DNA from 2 places in the Pseudomonas bambusae genome. Region 1 is predicted to be linked to the other one. Evidence: riboswitches for the same ligand, from Rfam matches in the RefSeq annotation. Region 1 holds a riboswitch; the other holds the start of a gene.
What was found. Region 1 has a riboswitch for cobalamin ahead of cobW (cobalamin biosynthesis protein CobW). Riboswitches for the same ligand answer to the same signal wherever they lie in the genome.

Region 2: linked by a shared signal. The riboswitch ahead of AAEO81_RS15695 (ABC transporter substrate-binding protein) and the one ahead of cobW (cobalamin biosynthesis protein CobW) in region 1 are both predicted to bind cobalamin.

What each region holds. Positions count from the first base shown of each region.
Region 1 covers NZ_CP151650.1:3,192,577-3,196,577, reverse strand. Annotated here, with positions in the region: gene cobN (cobaltochelatase subunit CobN) at 1-875, opposite strand, end outside; gene cobW (cobalamin biosynthesis protein CobW) at 878-1,948, opposite strand; cobalamin riboswitch at 2,081-2,302, opposite strand; cobalamin riboswitch at 2,370-2,583, shown strand; gene AAEO81_RS14750 (CbtB domain-containing protein) at 2,680-2,865, shown strand; gene AAEO81_RS14745 (CbtA family protein) at 2,877-3,602, shown strand; gene AAEO81_RS14740 (cobalamin biosynthesis protein) at 3,602-4,001, shown strand, end outside.
Region 2 covers NZ_CP151650.1:3,401,625-3,405,625, forward strand. Annotated here, with positions in the region: gene AAEO81_RS15690 (iron chelate uptake ABC transporter family permease subunit) at 1-447, opposite strand, end outside; gene AAEO81_RS15695 (ABC transporter substrate-binding protein) at 444-1,463, opposite strand; cobalamin riboswitch at 1,584-1,793, opposite strand; gene AAEO81_RS15700 (aspartate/glutamate racemase family protein) at 1,976-2,695, opposite strand; gene AAEO81_RS15705 (aldo/keto reductase) at 2,815-3,810, opposite strand.

The DNA.
Region 1 (4,001 bases):
TGAATCACCGGAATGTTGCGGCGAAACGGTCGCAGGTGCGGCACTTCGGGGCTGGATTGGGCGAAACCGGTGGTGTTGAGTATGACCTCGCAATCGGTCTCGTCGAGCCAGTCCTGCACGGCGCTGAGGCACGCCGGTTCCTTCAGGCTGGCCACCGCAATGGGCAGCGGGTTAAGGCCCTGGGCCAACAGCCGCTCACAGAACACATCGATGAACCTGGTGTTGGCCGCCTGCAAGTGCGAGCGATAGAACAGCACTGCCGCCACCGGTTGGTCGGCGCGCCAGTCGGCTTGCCAGTCAGCGAGGTCGGCGCTGGCCTTGCGCGGGTGATAAATCGCGACACGGGGCAATGTCTGCGGTTCGTCCCAGGGGTAATCGCGGTCCAGCCAACGATTGGCCAGGCAATTGAATAGCTGCAGGGCGTTGTGTTTTCCGCCCTGGCGCAGGTAGTGCCAAAGCCGGTCGCGGTCCTCGGCAGGTTCGGTGCTGAGGTCGCTGAGTTCCGGGTCGGGACGGTCATCGCCGGGCACCAGAATCAGCTTCACCCCGCCGCGCTTTCTAGAGGCCAGCTCCACCAACCGCTCCACACCGTAGCGCCAGTAGCCGATGCCGCCGTGCAGCGAAATGAGGATGACCTTGGCGTGCTGCAACACCTCTTCGACGTACAGGTCGACCGAGGCGTGGTTCTGCACCTGCATGGGGTTGGCCAGGCGCAGGCTGGGGTAGTCGTCCGGCAGCTGCTGCGCGGTTTCCGCGAGCAATGCCAGATGGGAATCGCCGCTGCACAGGATCACCAGATCGGCGGGGGTCTGACCGAGGTCAGCGATGCAGTCGTCGGGGACGAAGCCGCCGGGCTGGGTGCGCAGCAGGTGCATGGTTAGCCTTTGATCTCAAGCGCGGCGCGCAGCTGGGCTTCCAGCACGGCAGCGTCCAGTTCCTGACCGATCAGCACGAAGTGGCTGACGCGCTCTTCATCGGCTTTCCACGCGCGGTCGAAGTGTTTGTCGAAACGGGTGCCGACGCCTTGCACCAGCAGGCGCATCGGCTTGCCCGGAATCGCCGCGAAGCCTTTGACGCGCAGGATGCCGTGCTGCACGACGGCCTGGGTCAGCGCGTCGAGCAACAGCGCTTCGTCCGCCTGGGGCAGCGAGATGGAGATCGAATCGAAAGCATCGTGATCGTGGTCGTCGTGGTCATCGCCGTCGTGATGATCGTGGTGGGTCTTGCGGCCATCGATGTGCAGCTCGGATTCGGCACCCAGGCCCAACAGCACGCTGATCGGCAGCTGGCCGTTGCTGGCTTCGATGACTTTCACCGCAGGCGGCAGTTCTTCGGCGACTTCGGCGCGCACGGAAGCCAAGGCAGCAGCGTCGAGCATGTCGGCCTTATTGAGGATGACGAGGTCAGCGCTGGCCAGTTGGTCGGCGAACAGTTCGTGCAGCGGCGATTCGTGGTCCAGGTTCGGGTCGAGTTTGCGCTGGGCATCGACCTGATCCGGGAAGGCGGCGAAGGTGCCGGCGATGACGGCCGGGCTGTCGACCACGGTGATCACGGCGTCAACGGTGCAGGCGTTGCGGATTTCCGGCCACTGGAAAGCCTGGACCAGCGGCTTTGGCAGCGCCAGGCCCGAGGTTTCGATGAGGATGTGGTCCAGATCGCCGCGACGGGCAACCAGTTCTTGCATCACCGGGAAAAATTCTTCCTGAACGGTGCAGCACAGGCAGCCGTTGGCCAGTTCGTAGACGCGGCCGTTGGCCTCTTCTTCGGTGCAACCGATGGTGCATTGCTTGAGGATTTCACCGTCGATGCCCAGCTCGCCGAATTCGTTGACGATCACCGCGATGCGACGGCCTTCGGCGTTGTCGAGCATGTGGCGCAGCAGCGTGGTTTTGCCCGAGCCGAGAAAGCCGGTGACGATGGTGACGGGAAGTTTGGCCAGTGTTTTCATGGTTGCCCTCAGGCGCAGCGGCGGGCAAACAGGACGAGAACCGCGTTGCCCTCGCAGAAGACAGGCCTGCCGTTCAATTCGCCACCGGATCACCCCGCCCGGTTGTGTTGAGAATGCGTCGGGCTGTCTGAAAAACAGGCCCGTGTTCGAGGCAGGTCTCCTGGCTCACGGCGGCGAATGGCTGGCAGGGTTGCCAGATCAGACGCATTCATCGCGCCTTCCCGCTCGCGCAGTGGCTGTGCAATGAACATGACCGTTTACAGTTGCGGGGGCAGCTGTGGCTTGCACCACATTCCCTTCTTAGCGCCGCGTCCGACTCAAGCAGAGCAGCGAACCTCAAGTGCGCAAGGCTACGCAGTGGCCGGGGGAAGGTCAACGAGGAAACGGCGCTGCGATTGACTGCCAACCGGCTCCGTGGTCTCCTACACGCCTTGTTACGGGTGCCCTTCACAGGGTGAAACGGGAAACCGGTGCGTGCAGACCTCTTGTCTGTGCAAGTCCGGCGCTGCCCCCGCAACGGTAAGCGAGCGAAGAATCAGATCCACTGTGTCATTGCGGCACGGGAAGGTGATTCTTGACGGCAGGTCCACTGCCCCTCGCAAGCCCGGAGACCGGCCCGACACATTCACATAACAAACCCGCGGTGGGCGGGCGCTGTTGAGTTGGCTACTGACGTCGGTCAGTGGTTTGCTTTGCGCCTTCCCTTCGCTGAGACCTCAGAGGGAAGCGCCATGTCGATCAGCACCACATCCCAATCCGCAAGCACTGCCAGCACCCAAAGCCAACGCCTCACTGCCGCCATCAGCGCGATGATCCTTGGCGCCTGCCTGGTCTACTTCGCCGGTTTCTCGCACATCGCCGCCGTGCACAACGCCGCCCACGACACCCGTCACAGTTCCGCCTTCCCTTGCCACTGAGACCTGCCGCCATGTTCAAGCGAATCGCTCAAACGGCCGGTTTCACCGGACTGCTCGCCGCCCTGTTGCTGACCTTGCTGCAAAGCTTCTGGGTCGCGCCACTGATCCTCGAAGCGGAAACCTACGAACACGCCCCTGCCGCTGCAGAAGTGCATGAGCACGCGCACGCCGAAGGCGCCATGGCGGCCCACGTTCATGACGAAGAAGCCTGGGAACCGGAAGACGGCTGGCAGCGCGTGCTGTCGACGACCGGCGGCAACCTGGTGGTCGCGGTCGGTTTCGCCCTGATGCTCGCGGCGCTGTACACACTGCGCACGCCAAACAGCGTTCGCGAAGGCGCGCTGTGGGGGCTGGCCGGTTTCGCGGTGTTTGTCCTCGCGCCGACCCTCGGTCTGCCGCCTGAATTACCGGGCACCGCCGCCGCCGACCTGACCCTGCGCCAGACCTGGTGGGTCAGCACCGCAGCGTCAACCGCCGTCGGCCTGGCGCTGATCGTCTTCGCCCGCCATTGGCTGCTGAAAGTGCTGGGCGCAGCGATTCTGGTCGTGCCTCACGTGATCGGTGCGCCGCAGCCGGAGGTTCATTCGGCTTTGGCCCCTGAAGCGCTGGAGGCACAATTCAAGATCGCTTCGCTGCTGACCAACGCCGCATTCTGGGTCGCGATGGGCCTGATCAGCGCCTGGCTGTTCCGTCGTTACAACGCGCAACTGACCGCAACCGAGTTGAGCCACGCTTGATGAACCCGGACATTCGTGTGATCGGCCTCGGCTGCCAGCGCGATTGCCCGGCGTCAGTGCTGCAAGGGTTGATAGAGGTCAGCCTGCTGGAACATTGCTTGTCGCTGTCCGACATCACCGCCCTCGCCTCTATCGACAGCAAAGCGTCAGAGGCGGGGTTGCTGGAACTGGCTGAACGGCTGGGCCTGCCGTTGGCGTTCTTCAGCGCCGAAGAACTGACAGCGTTTGAGCCGCGGCTGAGTCATCATTCGCAGATTGCGTTCGACAGCACCGGCTGCTACGGCGTGGCCGAAAGCGCAGCACTGGCGATGGCGGCGCGGTTGGGCGGGTCGTCGGCGAGGTTGGTGATCGAACGGCGAAACAGCTCACGGGCCACGTTTGCGTTGGCCGCCAGCCCAT
Region 2 (4,001 bases), 210 kb from region 1:
AGACGACCGTGCCAACAACGCGACCAAGGCAAACGCGGCAATGGCGCCCACGAACGCACCCATCGATAAGGAAATCGCCCCGGCGCCCAAGCCGATGATCGCGACCAATACCGCGCCGGTCGACGCCCCGGCGGAAATGCCCAGCAGATACGGGTCCGCCAGCGCGTTACGCAACAGCGATTGCAGCACCACACCGGACATCGCCAGGCCCGCGCCACAGGCCGCCGCGACGATGGCTCGGGTCAGCCGGTAATTCCAGACAATGCCCTCATCGATGGGATCGACCGCATAACCCGCCGCCCACAGCTTGTTCGCCAGCACCTGAAAGATCACCGGCAGGCTGATGGAGGTCTCACCGATGGCCACGCCCGCAATCACGGCCAGCACCAGCAAGCCGCTGACCCACAGGGCATGGCCCAGCCAGCGGGCGATGTTCAGGAGGTTCATGGTGTTTCAGTGGCCTTGGCCAATTGCTCGATGCCGTCGAACAGACGAACGCTGGACTCCATCGCACTGGCGTCCATGATCACGATGCGGTTGTTTTTCACGGCGTCCATGTTGCGGGTCACGGGGTCGGACGTGAGGAAGGCCAGTTTCTTTTCGTGGTCGTCAGCGGGGAAGCGGCGACGGTCCATGCGCGCGATCACCAGAATCGTCGGGTTGGCCTTGGCGATGGTTTCCCAGCCCACGGTCGGCCATTCTTCGTCCGAATCGATGATGTTGCGCATGCCCAGGGTGTCGAGCATGAATCCCGGAATGCCTTTGCGCCCGGCGACGTACGGGTCGGTGTTGATGTCCGGGCTGGAGAACCAGAACACCGCCGAAACCTTGCTCGCGTCATGGGCCTTGGCGTGTTCGATGGCCTGAGCCAGACGGGCCTTGTAGCCGTCGATCAGTTGCTGACCGCGATCCTGAACGTCGAAGATTTCCGCCTGTTGCGCGATGCTTTTGTACAGCGCGTCGATGCGGAACGCTTCAAGCCGAGTCCCGTCAGCGCCGACCAGGTTGTTCTTGCCTTCGCAGTCGGACGGCAGGATATACGTCGGGATCTTCAGGTCGTGAAACTGCTGTCGCGTGCCGACCGCACCTTGCGGACCGACCATCCATTCGAACTGCACCGGCACGAAGTCCGGGTGCTTGCCGATCACCGATTCGAAGCTCGGCGCGTTGTCGGCCAGGCGCTCGATCTTCGCGTTGGCGTCCTTGAATTGAGGCAGGGTGTCGTTGAACCACAGGGAAGTGCCAATGACCCGGTCGCTCAGGCCCAGCGCATAGAGCATTTCGGTGGCGGCCTGGCCGATGGTCACGGCTTTGTGAGGCGCCTGGGCAAAGGTCAGGGGCACGCCGCAGTTGTCGAGGGTCAACGGGTAGTGGGTCGGTGCAGCCAAAGCGGAGGGGGACATGAACGCTGCGCTCGACAGCGTCAGACTGGTGAACAAGGGAGCAAAACGGCGCAGCGACATTGGGGTTTCTCCAGTGAGCCTGTGATCGACGAAACAGGCACTGGAAAGCACACCCGAACGGCTGGCGGAGAATAAAGGCAAGCACCGCGCACGGGAGTCCTTCCCGGACACCCCGCCGGTGAATGATTGACGCTTGCCGGCAGGTCTCCTGACTGGCGCTTCATCACCGTGCTTCGGCCTTCCCGGGCGGTAACCCAGTGGCAAACAGGAAGCACGGCTCGACGCCTACAGTTGCGGGGACAGTTCCGTTTGAGCGCGCCCGATGACACAGGGCACGGCTCGCGGATTCCCTATTAATTCCGAGTGGAAACCGGCGGCGGCGATGGTAAACGATTTGCCCGATACAGGCGACCACTCGGCGTTCGCAACCCTTGTAGGAGCGTGGCTTGTCCCGCGATCGGCGACGAAGTCGTCGTCATCCGTCAAATGCATTTCATCTGAGGCACCGCGAATACCGATTTGGCGACGGGTTCCCCGCCGATCGCGGGACAAGCCACGCTCCTACAGGCCCCTTATTTTAACGGCCAGCCGATCACTTTCTTCGGCCTCGGATTCGCATACGTCCGCACTTTGGAGGTCTTCAATCCCAATCGCACCAGCGACTCCGCCAGCGCCACGGCGGCCGTCACGCCATCCACCACCGGCACGCCCGCACGGTCACGAATCAGCTGGTCCAGCCCGGCCATGCCGCCGCAACCCAGGCAGATCACCTCGGCCTTGTCCTGCGTCACCGCCTCGACCGCCTGCCCGGCGATGGCCTCCAGTGCGCGGTCCGGCCTCTCTTCCAGCTCCAGCACGCTCATGCCGCTGGCTCGCACCGACGCGCAGCGTTCGAACACACCGGCCAGTTTCAGGCGGTCTTCGATCAGCGGCACCGTCCGGTCCAGCGTGGTCACCACCGAATATTTATGCCCGAGCAGCATCGCCAGGCTGGCCGCGGCTTCGGTGATGTCCACCACCGGCACGTCCAGCAATTCCTGCAAGCCTTCGCGCCCGTGCTCGCCATACCCGGCCTGAATCACCGCGTCGTAGGGCTGATCGTAGGACAGCACGCGGTCCATCACGGCAATCGCCGCCAGATAGCTTTCGAAATTGCCTTCCACCGATTCCGCACCAAAACGTGGCGTCAGGCCGATGATTTCCGTACCGGGTGACGCAACACTGCGCGCCTGCTCGGCAATGGTGTCGGTCATGGATTGAGTGGTGTTCACGTTGACGATCAAAATGCGCATGGGGGCGGGTCTCAAGCGGTGATCATGGGATACATGCCTACCGCTGAAGCGAAAACCGCGCCACCTTGGAATTCGGCGGGTGAGACGTCGAACCGTTCGCCGACGTCTCGGGTGGATCTTCAATCCTTCATCGGCACCGGAGCCTGCGGCGCAATGAAGCCTTGATCACGCATCGCTTGCCAGAAGCCGTCCGGCACCTGGGCATTCAGCGCCGCGACGTCTTCGATGATTCGCGAGGGCCGGCTCGCGCCAGGAATCACCGCCGCCACCAGCGGGTTGGCCAGTACGAATTGCAGCGCCGCCGATTTGATATCGACCTGGTACTGGCGGGCGATTTCCTGAATGTGCGCGACCTTGTCGAGCATCGCTTGCGGCGCTTCCTGGTACTCGAAATGCTTGCCGCCCACCAACACGCCCGAGCTGTAGGGCCCGCCCACGACGAACTCGGCGTTGTGCTCACGGGCCTTGGCGAACAGGCGTTGCAGCGGCTGGTCGTGGTCCAGCAGCGAATAGCGGCCCGCCAGCAGGAAACCGTCCGGTTGTGCTTCACTCAGGTCCAGCGTCAGCTCGCACGGCTCGACCCGGTTCACGCCCAGGCCCCACGCCTTGATCACGCCTTCTTCGCGCAGTCGGGTGAGGGTGCGGAAAGCGCCTTTGCGGGCGATGTTGAAATGCTCGATCCACTCATCGCCGTGGGCATCTTGAGCGATGTCGTGCACGAACACGATGTCCAGCCGATCGGTGTCCAAGCGCTTGAGGCTGGCCTCGATGGAACGCAGCGTGGCGTCGCCGGAATAATCGGTGAGGATTTTGTTTTTCAAACCGTCGCTGAACGGGCCGCTGCGGGTTTCGCTGTCCAGTTCGTCGGAAATCAACCGGCCCACTTTGGTGCTGAGGGTGTATTCGTCGCGCGGCACATGGGCCAGCGCCTTGCCCAGCCGTTGCTCGGACAGGCCCGAGCCGTACAGCGGCGCGGTGTCGAAATAGCGGATGCCCTGATCCCACGCCGATTGCACCGTGGCGGCGGCTTCGTCTTCGCTGATGTCGCGGAACATATTGCCCAGAGGCGCTGCGCCAAAGCCGAGGCGGCCAATGATCTTGTCGTGCAGACTCATGAAAGTGTCCTGTCCGGGGTCATGGAGTGCCGGGAAAAAATGCCCGGCGTGTTGTACAGATCATGCCGTGCGGCAGGAGTTCTATGGTTCGTGTGGAGGGCGGGCATACGTGTCACACCACGCCGCAGAACTCCTCCTGTAGGAGCGAATTTATTCGCGAAGAGGGTTCAGACGCTAGAGAAGTGTCGACT